Regions from separate parts of the Rhizobium sp. RHZ02 genome, predicted to be linked through region 2. Evidence: predicted binding sites of a transcription regulator. Region 2 holds the regulator's gene; each other region holds the start of a gene.
The links. The regulator HrcA, encoded in region 2, represses chaperone genes, less so after heat shock. The targets are predictions, from matches to a motif close to GTTAGCACTCNCNNNNNGNGAGTGCTAAC.

Region 1 (4,195 bases), on a different contig from region 2:
TCGAGTCCGTAGCCATCCTGATCAACTGCACGCTCCGGCGTCGGGTCGCCTCGAAAAATGCCCGTTTGCAGACCGCAAGCGACCCTCGCCTTTCACTCTTTACTATTTGACGATGTGCGCATTCCAGTGTGGGTCTGCATCAGATCGCTCTGCGAATGGGCTGATCGCATAGCGGCTGACGTGAGATCATCGCGTTCTCGGAGCCCGCTGTTGAAGAGCCGCGCCACCAGCACGGTTAGCTTTCCGATAGCGACCGGGTCTCTGGAAACTCCCCTTGTCTGGGAGATTTCCTTGACGACACTCGCGCACAAACGCGCCTCCTCCTTTGTTGGCAAAGACGTCGGATTCATTTCTCACTCCGGGAACGGCCCGCCCGACGGGCGGGCCTGGCTGATCCACCTAGAAGTCCATGCCGGCGCCAGCGGGGATCGCCGGAGCGGCTTCCTTCTTGGGTTTTTCGGCGATCATGGCTTCCGTCGTCACCAGCAGGCCGGCAACGGAGGCTGCGTCCTGAAGCGCGGTGCGCACGACCTTGGCCGGGTCAATGACGCCCTGTGCGTAGAGATCACCATACTCGCCGGTCTGGGCGTTCCAGCCGTAGGAGAAGTCGGACTTCTCGCGCAGCTTGCCGACGATGATCGAACCTTCTGCGCCGGCATTCTCGGCGATCTGACGGACAGGGGCCTCGATCGCACGTCGGACGATGTCGACTCCGACACGCTGGTCCGGGTTTGCCACATCAAGATTGTCGAGCGCCTTAATGGCCCGCAGCAGTGCCACGCCACCGCCCGGCAGAATGCCTTCCTCAACCGCCGCGCGGGTCGCATGCAACGCGTCGTCGACACGGTCCTTCTTTTCCTTGACTTCGACTTCGGTCGAACCGCCGACGCGAATGACAGCCACGCCGCCAGCGAGCTTGGCAAGACGTTCTTGCAGTTTCTCCCGGTCATAGTCGGAGGTGGTTTCCTCGATCTGCGCGCGGATCTGCGCAACGCGGCTGTCGATCTCGGCCCTGGAACCGACGCCATCGATGATCGTCGTGTTCTCTTTCTCGATCGCGACCCTCTTGGCACGCCCAAGCATGTTCAGCGTCACGTTCTCCAGTTTGATGCCGAGGTCTTCGGAAATGACCGTGCCGCCGGTCAGGATGGCAATATCTTCCAGCATAGCCTTGCGCCGATCGCCGAAGCCCGGAGCCTTGACGGCAGCAATCTTCAGGCCACCACGCAGCTTGTTGACGACCAGCGTAGCGAGTGCCTCGCCTTCGACGTCCTCGGCGATGATGAGAAGCGCCTTGCCGGACTGCACGACGGCTTCGAGAAGCGGGAGCATCGATTGCAGGTTCGAGAGCTTCTTCTCGTGGATGAGGATACAAGGATCTTCGAACTCGACCCGCATCTTGTCAGCATTGGTGACGAAGTAGGGGCTGAGATAGCCGCGATCGAACTGCATGCCTTCGACGACTTCGAGCTCGGTTTCGGCGGCTTTGGCTTCCTCCACGGTGATGACGCCTTCGTTGCCGACCTTCTCCATTGCTTCAGCAAGGTAACGGCCAATCTCGGAATCACCGTTAGCGGAGATCGTGCCGACTTGGGCGATCTCGGAATTGTTGGAGATCTTGCGCGCGTTGGTCTTCAGTTCCTTGACGACAGCGTCGACGGCAAGGTCGATGCCGCGCTTCAGGTCCATTGGGTTCATGCCGGACGCCACCGCCTTGGCACCTTCCCTGACGATTGCCTGGGCAAGCACCGTCGCGGTCGTTGTGCCGTCGCCAGCGAGATCGTTGGTCTTCGAAGCCACCTCGCGCAGCATCTGCGCGCCCATGTTCTCGAACTTGTCCTCAAGCTCGATTTCTTTGGCGACCGTTACGCCATCCTTGGTTATGCGCGGCGCGCCGGAGGACTTGTCGATAACGACGTTACGACCCTTCGGGCCAAGTGTCACCTTCACAGCATTGGCAAGCACATCCACCCCACGCAGCATTCGTTCACGGGCATCGGTGTGGAACTTGACTTCTTTCGCAGCCATTTCTTTAACTCCTCAATAGGCAGCTAATTTAACTGATCGGTCGGCCTTCAGGCGGCCTGCTTCTGCTCTGCCGGGGCTTCGATGATGCCCAAGGCATCGCTTTCCTTCATGATCAGCAGGTCTTCGCCGTTGATCTTGATCTCAGTGCCGGACCATTTGCCGAACAGGATGCGATCGCCAGCCTTGACGTCGAGCGGCTGGACCTGGCCGGCATCGTTACGCGCGCCGGGTCCGACGGCGATGACCTCGCCTTCCTGTGGTTTTTCTTTGGCGGTATCGGGAATGATGATGCCACCCTTGGTTTTTTCTTCGGACTCAACCCGGCGGACAAGAATGCGATCATGAAGCGGTCGGAACGACATGTTTTCCTCCGATGGACAAACAATGATGACGTTGTTCCCCTGGCCGAACCGGATGACCAGTCCGGGCGGGAGCAAAACCTCAGTCGAGCGTTTTACGCGAAATGATCTGGTTTTGCGATTTTTCGATTTCAAGAGGTCAAAACAAAAAATGGCTCTCTTCAGAGGCGGCTGCTAACACGCTGGAAAAAAACAACAACAGGGGTCTTTACGTTTGAAAATCCGTTGCTGGCCTCAAAATTTTGCGCCACATTCGCCAGTGTCACTAAACGGAGATGAAGCATGGGATTTTCATCGGATCTGGAGTGTCAGCTCAATGGCTTCGGCCTCACCACTGCCCATAAACTCTACCGCATTCCTGATTTTGAATCCGTGCTGCAACCCTTCGTTTGGCAAGATTGCTCCCGATTTTCCTGCGATGCAGAAGTTCCTTGATTACTGGCGGGCCAATCTCGATGGGTGCTGCGTTCCATCCGCTATACGCATCAGCGCCTGACCGGACAGAACGAATGGTGCCGCGTCGAAGGCGAGTTCAAGCTGCACTGAGACTTGAATTTCCGGATTCTTCGGTTCTTGGCTTTTTTCGTGACGCAGGTTTGATGAGCCCGGCCTATCGCACGTCACCGGTCTCCGTGTGATGATGGGTCGCGGAAGCCAGTTGCTCCAGACTGCTTGCGTAGGTCGTCGGAATTTAGGGGCTCATCTTGTGACTGAACTGTTTTCGAGACATCACAACATCCTCCATGAAGAACGTCTCTGTTTCGATCGCTTTGGAGGCCCCGCTAGAAGAGCGGGGCAAGCGTTGGGACTGAAGGGTTGAGGCAAATGCCTCTGGCCGATAAAGGCGGTTGCCGGTCATTCGTTCCGGCGTTGTCGGATCAGAAATGTCGGTGAGCGGTTTCCGATAAGCCGTGGCCGCTCGCTCGCCTGATAACGCTTCGAGCCGTAAAGCCCGCCTCTAGGCATGCCGCGAGAAAGAGTTCTTTACTTACCGCGGGAGGAGTTTGTCGATTGAGGGCATTTCGGCAGCTCGCTACTGCTGCGTCGTGATACGCACCGTGTACCTTGGGCCAATCGTTCTCAAGAAAGTCCAAGGTGTCGTGGATACTTTGGAACGACTTCTCAGTGCCATTCGGAAGCCGAACATTTACGGGACTATTCCAAAGGATATCTGACGTCGGCATTTTTTCCTCCTTTTCCTACCAACGACAATAACCAAAAGTTAGTATTGGAGACGGGCGCGTGCAAGGGCCAGCGGGTGAGCGCCGCTAGGCGGTTCAAGACCCCCGGCCGGCCATACGCGAGGGTCTCAGAGCCAGCCCTCAGCGCAATGCCTCGGATCAGCAGCCGATGTGGCTCGGAGGCCGATTATACCCTCATGCGGTTCCGGCTGGTCGACCAGGGCGAATTCCAAAAAGGCGGCCCAACGCATTTTTGGCGAGAGGTCTCCGGAACGCTGCCGGGGAGCTGCTCGAACGGGCATGGCGCGGCAGCAGAGCGATAGGATCCATGACCGGGTTTCGTATGGCCTCTCCTCGCCGCGAGGCGTTCCGATGCGCCCGAGCCCCCCGTAAGCCTTGCCGAGATAGGATGTCTATGGATGTTGGAGCGGTCGGCGGAAGAAGTGGCACATAGTTGCAAGCCATACGCGCGATCGTACGAAATAGGTGTCATCAGCCGTCTTGTCTTGGGAAACCCGCCACACCAGATCTTCTAGCGCCACCGCCAGGTCGAAAGGTCTCAGGATGCGGAAGGTCGAAGAACGGGTTTCTCCTTTATCAAAACTCAACACGGTGAATGCTGTCGCA
Region 2 (4,195 bases):
TCGGACGGCGGCCCGCTGCACGACCCGACGGTTATCGCCTATCTGCTGAAGCCGGAGCTTTTCAAGGGGCGGACCTGCAATGTCGAGATCGAGGTGAAGTCGGAACTGACTGCCGGCATGACCGTCGTCGACTGGTGGCACGTGACCCACCGCAAGCGCAATGCGCAGGTCATGCGCGATGTCGATGCGGACGGATTTTTCGATCTGCTGATCGAGCGTTTCGCCCGCATCTGATTTCGGATTGTTTGACGGGCGCCTGAGGGATCAGGCGTCCTTCTGGTCGAAAACCGAATTGGTTTCGGGTTCGACCAGCTTCGGTCCGCCCTTGGCGACGCCGACCATGGCCGGGCGCAGAACACGCTCGCCAATCGTGTAGCCAGCCTGAACGACCTGAACAACGGTGTTGTTCGGCACCTCAGGGTTCGGTACTTCGAACATGGCCTGGTGGAAATTCGGATCGAACTTCTGGCCAACCGGCTCCAGCTTTCGGACACCGTGGCGCTCGAGCGCCGCCAACATCGAGCGTTCCGTCATCTCGACACCCTCGATCAGCGTTGTCAGGCCGGCATCAGCGGCAGCCCTTGCTTCCTCCGGAATCGCATCGATGGCGCGGCGCAGGTTGTCCGAAACGGCCAACATGTCGCGGGCGAAGCCAGCAGCCGAATAGGTCTTGGCGTCCTTGATTTCCCGCTCGGTGCGGCGGCGCAGGTTATCCATCTCGGCAGCAAGCCGCAGATAGCGGTCGCGCAGCTCTGCGTTCTCGCCCTTCAGAAGTTCCAGCGGATCGGGCTGTGCGGTGGCTTCGTTCTCGACGTTTGCGGCGGCGTCCGCTGCGGCTTCGGCCGCGGCTGCGTCAGGTCCGTTCTTCGTCGTTTCGTCAGTCATGACGTTCTCCGGTGATTGGTGTCTTTTAGGATGTGCCCGATATCGAGCTTTGACGGGCAAAAATCAAGTCTGCGTGACTGAAAAGCGCGCGATGCGGGGCAACTCATGCCGGGTTGAGCGAGAGGGCCAGCTTGACTTGCTCGCGCTAAAGTTCTTTTATTTTAGAGCTACCTAAACCTTTCTTGCTTCGGCCTAATCCTGGGTCAGGGAGCTGCTACCATGAGCGATCAGAAAAGCTATTCCGGGCGCTGCTTCTGCGGCGCCGTGGAGATTGTTGCTACCGGCGAACCGGTGGCGATGGGATACTGCCACTGTGCCTCCTGCCGGCATTGGTCCGCAGGGCCGGTCAATGCCTTCACGCTCTGGCAGCCCCAGGCTGTCCGGGTCACTAAAGGCGGAGAGCATGTCGAGGGCTATCAGAAGTCCGATACCAGCGTGCGGAAGTTCTGCGAGCTGTGCGGTGGGCATCTCTACACCGAGCACCCGACCTGGGGCGTCACCGACGTCTACGCGGCACTTCTGCCGGATCTCGACTACACCCCGGCGCTGCACGTGAACTATCAGGAGAGCGTGCTGCGCATTCGTGACGGCCTGCCCAAATATAAAGACATGCCCGCGGAGATGGGCGGCTCGGGCGACACGTTGCCTGAGTAGCCGCGCTACTTCGCGCCGCGTGACAATCGCGTCATAAGCTGAGCGGTATAATCGACCATCGGGACGATGCGCGAGTAGTTGAGACGCGTCGGCCCGATCACTCCCACGGCACCGACAATGCGGTCGTCATCGTCACGATAAGGCGCAACGATCAACGACGAGCCGGAGAGCGAGAAGAGCTTGTTCTCAGAGCCGATGAAAATGCGCACACCTGGCCCGCTTTCGGCCAGATTGAGGAGTTCCAGCAAGCTGTCTTTTTTCTCGAGGTCGTCGAACAGCATGCGCAGGCGGTCGAGATCGTCGGCACCGGCGAGACCGGCGAGCAAATTGGCGCGGCCGCGAATGATGAGCTGAGCCGGTTTGCCTTCGTCCGCGCTGCCGGACCACACAGCGATGCCGCGCTCGACGAGATCCTGCGACAGCGTGTCGAGTTCGCGGCGGACATCGTCCTTCAGTCGGCTCAGCTGATTGCGCAGTTCCGGCAGCGTCTGGCCGGTCATATGCGCGTTGAGGAAGTTTGCGGCCTCGGTCAATTGCGATGATGTGACGCCTGCCGGAAGCTCGATGATGCGGTTTTCCACCTGGTCGTGATCGCCAACGAGCACCGCAAGCGCCTTGGTCGGCTCGAGGCGAATGAACTCGACATGCTTGAGCACAGGATCGCTTTTCGAGGTGATGACAAGTCCGGCGCCGCGCGAAATGCCCGAGAGCATTCGGCTCGCCTCGTTCATCATCAATTCCATCGGATTGTCGCGGCTTTCGGCGCGCACCTGCCGATCGATGTTGGCACGATCCTCGGCCGAGAGATCGCCCACCTGCATGAAGGCGTCGACGAAGAAGCGCAGGCCGATCTGCGTCGGCAGACGCCCGGAACTGACATGCGGTGAATAGATGAGGCCGAGTTCTTCCAGATCGCTCATCACATTGCGTACGGACGCCGGCGACAGCGACATCGGCAGGATTCGCGAAAGGTTGCGGGAACCGAGCGGTTCGCCCGTTTCCAGATAGCCCTCCACGATGCGGCGAAAGATTTCCTTGGAGCGTTCATCCAGCGCAGCCACTGCCTCTGAAACCGACGTCGATCTGAACTCCATGAAACCTTGCGTACCCGTGCTGACGATGATCCGACAAAATATAGCCAATCTCTCCGCAGCGGCAAAAGGGAAATTGCAAATGGACGCTGCCAATCGTAGAAGCTCTCAACACCATAGCACGCATGATCTACCCGAAGCCTGCTCACGCCTTCGGCACGATGATTAGGAGAATAGTATGCGGCCCTCAGGCAGAAAAACCGACCAGATGCGCAAGGTCTCTTTCGAGCGCAATTTCTCCAAGCACGCGGAAGGCTCCTGTCTGGTGAAGTTCGGCGATACGCATGTGTTGTGCACGGCGAGCGTCGAGGAAAAGCCGCCGGCATGGCTGCGCAACACCGGCAAGGGCTGGGTTACGGCCGAATACGGCATGCTGCCGCGCGCCACCGGCGATCGCATGAAGCGCGAAGCTGCGGCCGGCAAGCAGGGCGGTCGCACCCAGGAGATCCAGCGCCTGATCGGCCGCTCGCTGCGCGCCGTCGTCGACCTCAAGGAGCTCGGCGAGCGCCAGATCACCCTCGATTGCGACGTCATCCAGGCGGACGGCGGAACGCGCACCGCCTCGATCACGGGCGCCTGGATTGCGCTCTACGACTGCCTGAAATGGATGGAGAGCCGCAACATGCTCAAGGTCGAGCGCGTGCTCAAGGACCATGTCGCGGCCATTTCCTGTGGCATCTTCGCAAACCAGTCGGTCCTTGACCTCGACTATCTCGAAGACTCCTCGGCCGAGACCGACGCGAACTTCGTGATGACCGGCACTGGCGGTATCGTCGAAATTCAGGGCACCGCCGAAGGCACGCCCTTTACCGACGAGGAGTTCGCTTCGCTGATGACGCTCGCCAAGGGGGGCATTGCCGAACTCGTGGCGATGCAAAAGCAGGCGATCGCCGGATGAACGACGTGCTGGAAGGCATGCTGGAGACGGCGCTCTATGCTGAGGATCTCGACAAGGTCGAAGCCTTCTATGAAGGCGTTCTCGGTCTTTCGAAGATCTCGCGGAGCGGCAACCGGCATGTCTTCTTTCGCTGCGGCCCCGGCGTGCTGCTGATTTTCAATCCGAAAGAAACGATCAAGCCGCCCTCAACGACCGCGCTGCAGGTGCCGCCTCATGGCACAAGCGGTGCGGGACACGCCTGTTTCCGCGTCTCGGGCGAAAATCTCGATGCGATTGCCACCCGGTTGATGTCCGAGGGTGTCGCCATCGAATCCGAAGTCACCTGGCCGCAGGGCGGCCGATCGATCTATTTCCGCGATCCAGCGGGCAACAGCCTTGAATGCGCTGAAGCCCGTATCTGGGGCCTCGAATAGGACAATCATGCGCAAGCTCGAAACCAAGACCATTGTCGTTGCCAGCCACAATGCCGGCAAGATCCGGGAAATCCAGGACCTGATCGGCCCCTTCGGCTTCACCGCGAAGTCGGCGGCTGAATTGAACTTCGTGGAGCCTGACGAAACCGGCACCACCTTCGAGGAAAACGCAAAGATCAAGGCGCTCGCTTCTGCGGAAGCCGCTGGACTTCCGGCGCTGTCGGATGATTCCGGCCTCGCCATCGATGCGCTCG
Region 3 (4,195 bases), on a different contig from region 2:
TCGGCACCAGACTGTCGAGCGTCACCATCTCAAGAGCCGTCTGGGTGGGGGCAGGTTTCTTCAACATGTCCCAATGAATCACAAACCCCCAGACGGTGCCAGGGGTTTGTCAGCAATCTGAGGGCGGTCCGAAGACCGCCCTTCCTATTCCGGGAAAACCAGGAGATAGATCGGTGAAGCTTTATGGACGCTTCAGCGATAGGCTTTCGCCTATCACATCATGTCCATGCCGCCCATGCCGCCCATGCCGCCCGGCATGCCAGCCGGAGCGTCCTTCTTCGGCAGCTCGGCGATCATGGCTTCGGTGGTGATCAGCAGCGAAGCAACCGAAGCTGCGTCTTGCAGAGCCGTGCGAACAACCTTGACCGGGTCGACGATACCCATGGCGATCATGTCGCCGTATTCGCCGGTCTGGGCGTTGTAACCGAAGTTGTCCTGACCCTTCTCGAGGATCTTGCCAACAACGATCGATGCTTCGTCACCAGCGTTCTCGGCGATCTGACGGGCCGGAGCCTGCAGAGCGCGGCGAACGATGTTGATGCCAGCTTCCTGGTCGTCGTTCTCGCCCTTGACGGAGATCTTGGCGGAGGAACGCAGCAGGGCAACGCCGCCGCCCGGTACGATACCTTCCTGAACAGCAGCGCGCGTCGCGTTGAGCGCGTCGTCGATGCGGTCCTTCTTTTCCTTCACTTCGACTTCCGTCGAACCGCCGACGCGGATGACTGCAACGCCACCAGCGAGCTTAGCAAGACGCTCCTGCAGCTTTTCGCGGTCGTAGTCGGAGGTGGTTTCTTCGATCTGGGCCTTGATCTGGGCAACGCGGCCTTCGATGTCGGACTTGGCGCCCGAACCGTCGACGATCGTCGTGTTTTCCTTGGAGATCGAAACCTTCTTGGCGCGGCCGAGCATGTCGAGGGTAACCGACTCGAGCTTGATGCCGAGGTCTTCGGAGATGACAGTGCCGCCCGTGAGGATCGCGATGTCTTCGAGCATGGCCTTGCGGCGATCGCCGAAGCCAGGAGCCTTGACAGCAGCAATCTTCAGGCCGCCACGCAGCTTGTTGACGACGAGCGTAGCAAGAGCTTCGCCTTCGACGTCTTCAGCGATGATGAGGAGCGGCTTGCCGGTCTGAACGACAGCTTCGAGAACCGGGAGCATGGCCTGGAGGTTCGAGAGCTTCTTCTCGTGCAGGAGGATGAAGGCGTCTTCGAGATCAGCGATCATCTTTTCCGGGTTGGTGACGAAGTACGGGCTGAGGTAGCCGCGGTCGAACTGCATGCCTTCGACGACTTCGAGTTCGGTTTCAGCGGTCTTGGCTTCTTCGACGGTGATAACGCCTTCGTTGCCGACCTTCTGCATTGCTTCAGCAATGTCGAGACCGATCTGCTTTTCGCCGTTTGCGGAGATCGTGCCGACCTGGGCAACTTCTTCCGAGGTGTTGATCTTCTTGGCCTTGGCCTGGAGATCCTTCACGACTTCAGCAACAGCGAGGTCAATGCCGCGCTTCAGGTCCATCGGGTTCATGCCGGCTGCAACAGCCTTGGCGCCTTCGCGAACGATCGCCTGAGCGAGAACCGTTGCGGTCGTCGTGCCGTCGCCGGCGATGTCGTTGGTCTTCGAAGCAACTTCGCGGACCATCTGGGCGCCCATGTTTTCGAACTTGTCTTCCAGTTCGATTTCCTTGGCGACCGAAACGCCGTCCTTGGTGATGCGCGGAGCGCCGAAGGACTTGTCGATGATGACGTTACGACCCTTCGGGCCGAGCGTTACTTTCACTGCGTCAGCGAGAATGTCGACGCCACGCAGCATCTTTTCGCGCGCGGTGCGGCCGAATTTGATTTCTTTAGCTGCCATGATTGAAACTCCTGAATTCGAGTTGTCCGGGCTATGGGCCCGTAGCTAAAATCGGAAAGGGGAAAAACGGCTGATTAGCCGATGATGCCCATGATGTCGGCTTCCTTCATGATCAGAAGGTCTTCGCCGTTGATCTTGACTTCAGTGCCGGACCACTTGCCGAACAGAACGCGATCGCCAGCCTTGACGTCGAGAGCGACGACCTTGCCGGACTCGTCACGAGCGCCGGAACCGACGGCGACGATTTCGCCTTCCTGCGGCTTTTCCTTGGCGGTGTCGGGAATGATGATGCCGCCCTTGGTCTTTTCTTCGGACTCAACGCGACGGACAACGACGCGATCGTGAAGGGGGCGGAAATTGGTGCTTGCCATTGTCTAATCCCTCGATCAAATGACACTCGCAGGCCGAGAGCGGCCCGCACGGATGGGTGTTAGCACTCGTGCTTGGTGAGTGCTAGCGAGGCAGCATTTAGGAGTGGCCCAACGGGGAGTCAAGAACGGCCGCAATTTTTCTTCGCCGTCCTCACAAACAGCCTTAACAGCAAATCCTTGTCGGAAGTGCGACAGGCTGCGTTCTCTCCGAGATTTCCGAACGTCCTGAAGCTGGAGAGCTTTTGTATCCCCGGAACGTTTGCGGCACCCGCGGGGCGAGTGGCGTCAGGATTGCCGCGCATACACGCCGATGGTATCGAGCAGCTTGGGGCAGGGGGCGGCAACCGTGAACAAAACGATCCCGGCGGACGAAATCATAGCGGTACCGACACTTGGGGAGGCGGCGCGTGTATGGGCGCGCATCGGCTGCTTGGGCTTCGGCGGGCCGGCCGGTCAGATCGCCCTGATGCACACGACGATTGTCGATGAGAAGCGCTGGATTTCCGAGGAGCGCTTCCTGCACGGATTGAATTTCTGCATGCTGCTGCCTGGCCCGGAGGCTCAGCAACTGGCCACCTATATCGGCTGGCTGATGCACGGCGTGCGCGGCGGCCTCATTGCCGGCTTGTTGTTTGTATTGCCGGGCTTCCTTGTCATCCTGATGCTGTCGAGCCTCTACGCCGTCTTTCAGGAGGCCGCGTGGCTTCCCGCGCTTTTCTTCGGAGCAAAGGCTGCCGTTTTGGCAATCGTCATCGAGGCCTTGCTCCGGGTGCGGCGCCGAGCGCTGAGGGAGCGCTTTCATTATTATGTGGCCGGAGCGTCGTTCCTGGCTCTCTTCTTCCTGAACTTGCCGTTTCCTCTGGTTATCATCCTGGCCGCAGCAGCAGGCTTGTTATGGATGAAGTATTCCAAGCGTCGATTGGCAGCGCCGGTCTTGCCGCAAGCCTCTTCGCGCACGCATTTTCCCGCGGTTACGACGCATGTGATCGCAAGGCCTCTTGTGGTGCTCGTGTTCTGGATCCTTGTCTGGCAGTCGCCACTCTTTTTCATTCGCGGCCTCGATGTACCGACGGACCTGATCGCCGAAACCCTGAGCGGCGAAACCAATGTTTTCGGCGCGGTCTTCATCTTCTTCTCCAAGATGGCCGTCATCACCTTCGGAGGCGCGTACGCCGTCCTCTCCTATGTCGGCCAGGTCGCCGTCGGCCATTACGCCTGGCTTCAGCCGGCCGAGATACTCGATGGACTGGCACTTGCCGAGACGACGCCCGGGCCACTTGTTCTTGTTCTCTGTTTTGTCGGATTTCTCGCCGGCTATCGCAACCCGCTCGCCATGGCGCCGCTTGCCGGGGGCTTCCTTGGTGCCTTCCTCGCCGGCTGGGCGACCTTCGTGCCGAGCTTCATCTGGATCTTCGCCGGGGCTCCCTACATCGAGAAGCTGCGCAGCAACGAAAACCTCTCGTCGGCCCTTTCGGCGATCACCGCGGCGGTAGTCGGCGTCATCCTCAACCTTGCCCTTTGGTTCGGTCTGCACGTGCTCTTCGCCGAAGTTGGCCGTGCCGCACTCCTGTCCGGGAAAACCGGTCTGCCAATCGTCAGCGTCGCATGGCCGGAGTGGCGGACCCTCGATATCGCGGCGCTTGGGATCTTTGTAATGGCGTGCGTGATGCTCTTCCGATTCGAGAAGGGCCTCCTGACGATACTTGCTGTGTCGACTGCCGCAGGCCTGCTAATCAAAACGGGCGAGGCCCTTCTCTAATCGACGAGCACAGTTTTTTGCCGTTGCTCACTGCAAAATGCCTTGCCATCCCGGCATGCCTTTGCGATGTCACCTTGACTTAACGACAGCGGGAAATCGGAATGGCCAAGCGGATCGAGAACTTTGCAGAAATCACCAGCCACTACGACGCGGTGTTCTGCGATGTCTGGGGCGTCTTGCACAATGGAGTCGATCCCTTTCCCAAGGCGGC
Region 4 (4,195 bases), on a different contig from region 2:
AGAAGCAGGGTTCTCCGTCCGAAGCCTACCTGCACCGAGGCATCGCCGGCCGCCCGTTCGAACATCGTTTCGAGCTTGCCGACCATGTCAGGGTGAGTGGAGCGGGATTGAACAATGGTCTGCTGACCATCGATCTCGTCCGGGAGATTCCGGAGGCATTGAAACCGCGCAAGGTCAGCATTCAAAGCGGTTCCGCTCTCGGACGGCCGGACGCCGCGCCGCAGATCGAAGCCCAGAGCGCCGCTTGAGCAAGTTTCCACCGGAGGGCGACGCTGTAGTGGCGTGCTGCAACATCGCGGGTTGGAAAGGAGAGAGTTATGAAACCCGATATGTTCGAGAACCCTGTGCGTATTCTCGTCGGCCTTGGATTTCCGACGGAAGTGAGAAACGTGATGGACGCTTACCGCCATCTGGTCGAGTGGCCGATATCACTCAGGGATGGTCCGCATTCGGTTGCGCTCAAGGCGTGCCGCGCCGCCTTGCGCGGCGAGATCGAAGCTGAGACCGCACGTGGGTTGTTTGCCGCCTTCGCGGAAAAACACGATCTGCTGGCGCCGGAAACTGACCCGGTAACGGCGACTTATCCGAGGTGGAGTCGGGATCCACACGTAAGCTGAGGTGAACCGATGATGGACGATATGTTTAAGCAGATTGCCGCAACTGCCGTGAACATCGGACCGGAAGTTCTAGCATCTCACTGGTCGCCGTTTCGACGTCCAATGGATGTGGTGAAGGCTCCTGCACTTTCTGTCGATGATAAACGGGCCATTCTCGCCGCGTGGGCTTCGGACTTTTACGCGATAGATTCGAAGCCAGCTCTCCGTCATATGCCAGGAACGCCTGAGCCGGTTTCAATCGATGAGGTTCGGTCTGCCCTGCGAGAGCTCGATTCGCGGTACGATATCTGACGGAGTTATCTGGGCGCCTGCTTCAAAGCCTTGCCAGCTTTCCGACGGGCGGTTCTCATATGAGGCGGCCCGTCAAAGATATACGGACTGGGAATTCAGTTCACATTGAGAGAATGCCTTCTTCAGACGGCACGGTGCCAGCTTTCGCTTTTCATTATTGTTCCGGCGGCCGCTTTTAGGCCTGGAGGAGCGGTAGGCTGTGGTGCGGTTGAGCCGCACCTTCTCCTGGCTGATGGTCTCGCCCTGGCTGCTTCAATTCGCGGCGAACATGAACGCGATGTGGACCCATGTGGTCCTCGGCGTGCTCGTCACCGCCGTGTCAGCCTGGGCACTCTGGGACTATCGGCGGAACTCGCATGCACATGTATGATCGAGAAAAGGAGAGCACGGCCCGCCGCTTCAGCGGCGGGCTCTTCCGAAAATTGGCGATGCCGATCGATGCGCCGATCGCGCAGCAACGGGGATTGAATGGTAGAGCTTGCCGGCGATATCAACGAAAACTAGGGACGGCGGCTCCTGTCGTCTACGACGGTGCAATTCAGTTTCTGTCGCTTTGCGTAGGCAATGGCGGCATCGCGGGTTGGGAAATGCAGTTCAACCTGAGTCAGCGTGTCACTCCCGCCAGTGTAGCCCATCAGATAGTCGATGACGGGTGGGGCTTGCCGTTCGAATACCAGCAGCCAAGGTCGCCCCGAGACGCGCGCCGAAGTCATCACAGAGCGTGACGGGCGAAAAATGCGTGCAAGGGGTTCCGTCAACCACGTCATCGGTTTTTGCCACGCGAATAACCAGCCGGGCACGTTGGCACCCGGCTGGCTTGCGGCGGTCGGTATTATTTGGTGCTGTCGATCGTGATCCGCTTGACGTTGGCTCGCGCCTTTTCGGTCTTCGGCAGCGTCAAGGTGAGCAGACCGTTCTTGAACGTTGCGGCGACCTTGTCCTCATCGACTTGGCGACCAAGGGCCAGCCGCCGTTCGAGGCGCCCGTAGTAGCGCTCGCTGAACCGGCGATCCTTGTCCTCAGTCTCCGATTTGTTCTCGCCGCGAAGCGTAAGCACGCCATCTTCCAGCAGCACCTCGATGTTGTCTGGTTCGACGTCTGGTACCTCCGCGATCAGGCGGATTTCGTTGTCATTCTCCTCGATTTCCTCGTGCGGCCACGAACCATTGAAGGGCGACGTGCCACCGAGCAACGATGGCGGGCCGAAGCCGCGGAAGACTTCGTCTCAACATAGGTACGAGGGAGCGCCAAGAAGCTTGGGGCTCCCGGACTGGTGTCGACCCACTTGGGCGTCGATGAGAATGAGGTGGGGATCATGATGCCTTGCGTCAAGAGGCAGCCACACCATCCAACCACCAGCGACGTGAAATAGTCTCATGAATTCATGCCGGTAGCACTCGACCTGGTGGAGTGCTAAAAAATTTCTGATTCCCTCTTGAAACTCGAAAAGACAAAAACCAGATCGATTTGCGCGCGATGCCGAAAGGGTCGGCGCGCCCCGCGTCGGTTCGCTCCGAATGCGGCGCCGAGGACCCGTTGAAAAATCTGTTTGTCGATGAGGAGAGCGAAATGACGTTCCGTCCGTTGCATGACCGTATCCTGGTTCGCCGCATCGAGGCCGAGGAAAAGACGGCCGGCGGCATCATCATCCCAGATACGGCGAAGGAAAAACCACAGGAAGGTGAGGTCGTTGCCGCCGGCCCGGGTGCGCGCGACGACAGCGGGCAGTTGCGACCGCTCGATGTGAAAGTGGGTGACCGCATTCTGTTCGGCAAATGGTCGGGCACCGAGATCAAGCTCAATGGCGAGGATCTCCTGATTATGAAGGAATCGGACGTGATGGGCGTGGTCGAGATCGACGCCGTAGCGAGAAACGCAGCCTAGTGCCGATCCGGACTTGCCAGACAAGGAATGCTGCCTGAGGAAGGAGTAGAAAAATGGCTGCCAAGGAAGTGAAATTCCATTCCGACGCCCGCGAAAGGATGCTGCGCGGCGTCGACATCCTCGCCAATGCCGTCAAGGTTACGCTCGGTCCCAAGGGCCGTAACGTGGTGATCGACAAGTCATATGGCGCGCCCCGCATCACCAAGGACGGCGTGACCGTCGCCAAGGAGATCGAGCTTGAGGACAAGTTCGAGAATATGGGCGCACAGATGGTGCGGGAGGTTGCCTCGAAGACCAGCGACATCGCTGGTGACGGCACCACCACCGCGACTGTTCTCGCTCAGGCGATCGTCAAGGAAGGTGCGAAGGCTGTGGCGTCGGGCATGAACCCGATGGACCTCAAGCGCGGTATCGACAAAGCAGTCGAAGCTGTGGTCGAGGAACTGCGGCGGAACGCCCGTAAAGTCACCAGGAACGACGAGATCGCCCAGGTTGGCACCATCTCGGCCAATGGCGACACCGAGATTGGCCGCTTCCTCGCAGAAGCGATGGAAAAGGTCGGCAACGAAGGGGTGATCACCGTCGAGGAAGCCAAGACCGCGGTGACGGAGCTGGAAGTCGTCGAAGGCATGCAGTTCGATCGCGGTTATCTCTCGCCGTATTTCGTCACCAACCCCGAGAAGATGCGGGTTGAGTTCGAGGAACCCTACATCCTGATCCACGAAAAGAAGCTCTCGAACCTGCAGACATTGCTGCCGGTTCTCGAAGCGGTCGTTCAATCTGGAAAGCCGCTGCTGATTATCGCCGAGGATGTCGAAGGCGAGGCGCTGGCGACGCTCGTCGTCAACAAGCTGCGCGGCGGCCTGAAGGTGGCTGCCGTCAAAGTGCCGGGCTTCGGCGACCGCCGCAAAGCGATGCTGGAGGACATAGCGATCCTCACTGGCGGAACCGCGATCTCTGAAGATCTCGGTATCAAGCTCGAGAACGTGACCCTCAATATGCTTGGCCGCGCCAAGAAGGTCGTCGTCGAAAAAGATAACACGACGATCGTCGACGGCTCTGGCTCGAAAACGGAGATTGAGGGCCGCGTCGCGCAGATCAAGGCGCAGATCGAGGAAACCACGTCGGACTACGATCGCGAGAAGTTGCAGGAGCGCCTGGCCAAGCTTGCTGGTGGCGTTGCCGTCATCCGCGTCGGCGGCTCAACCGAGGTCGAGGTGAAGGAACGCAAGGACCGCGTCGACGACGCGATGCATGCCACGCGGGCGGCCGTCGAGGAGGGCGTGCTGCCGGGCGGTGGTGTCGCTTTGCTGAGGGCCGTCAAAGCACTGGACAACACGCAGACCGAGAATACCGACCAGAGGCACGGCATCGACCTCGTTCGCCGCGCGATCGAAGCGCCG

Region 1: a site for HrcA is predicted at 2,538-2,566, ahead of groES (co-chaperone GroES). Genes of this name have one in related genera too.
Region 3: a site for HrcA is predicted at 2,284-2,312, ahead of groES (co-chaperone GroES). Genes of this name have one in related genera too.
Region 4: a site for HrcA is predicted at 2,298-2,326, ahead of IB244_RS14090 (co-chaperone GroES). Genes of this name have one in related genera too.

Annotation. Positions count from the first base shown of each region.
Region 1 is NZ_JACUZX010000013.1:107,012-111,206, reverse strand. It holds gene groL (chaperonin GroEL) at 400-2,028, opposite strand; gene groES (co-chaperone GroES) at 2,076-2,390, opposite strand; partial or broken gene IB244_RS19115 (aspartate-semialdehyde dehydrogenase) at 2,670-2,933, shown strand; gene IB244_RS19110 (DUF982 domain-containing protein) at 3,266-3,571, opposite strand; gene IB244_RS33155 (SPW repeat protein) at 4,133-4,195, shown strand, end outside.
Region 2 is NZ_JACUZX010000004.1:145,977-150,171, forward strand. It holds gene IB244_RS08415 (nucleoside hydrolase) at 1-234, shown strand, start outside; gene grpE (nucleotide exchange factor GrpE) at 265-885, opposite strand; gene IB244_RS08425 (GFA family protein) at 1,105-1,539, shown strand; gene hrcA (heat-inducible transcriptional repressor HrcA) at 1,545-2,633, opposite strand; gene rph (ribonuclease PH) at 2,809-3,528, shown strand; gene IB244_RS08440 (VOC family protein) at 3,525-3,941, shown strand; gene rdgB (RdgB/HAM1 family non-canonical purine NTP pyrophosphatase) at 3,949-4,195, shown strand, end outside.
Region 3 is NZ_JACUZX010000037.1:37,583-41,777, reverse strand. It holds gene groL (chaperonin GroEL) at 214-1,854, opposite strand; gene groES (co-chaperone GroES) at 1,929-2,225, opposite strand; gene chrA (chromate efflux transporter) at 2,536-3,984, shown strand; gene IB244_RS29725 (TIGR01459 family HAD-type hydrolase) at 4,086-4,195, shown strand, end outside.
Region 4 is NZ_JACUZX010000007.1:171,719-175,913, forward strand. It holds gene IB244_RS14060 (Hsp20 family protein) at 1-248, shown strand, start outside; gene IB244_RS14065 (DUF982 domain-containing protein) at 318-617, shown strand; gene IB244_RS14070 (hypothetical protein) at 627-908, shown strand; partial or broken gene IB244_RS14075 (SPW repeat protein) at 1,135-1,278, shown strand; gene IB244_RS14080 (NADH dehydrogenase ubiquinone Fe-S protein 4) at 1,409-1,675, opposite strand; partial or broken gene IB244_RS14085 (Hsp20/alpha crystallin family protein) at 1,741-2,133, opposite strand; gene IB244_RS14090 (co-chaperone GroES) at 2,478-2,792, shown strand; gene groL (chaperonin GroEL) at 2,846-4,195, shown strand, end outside.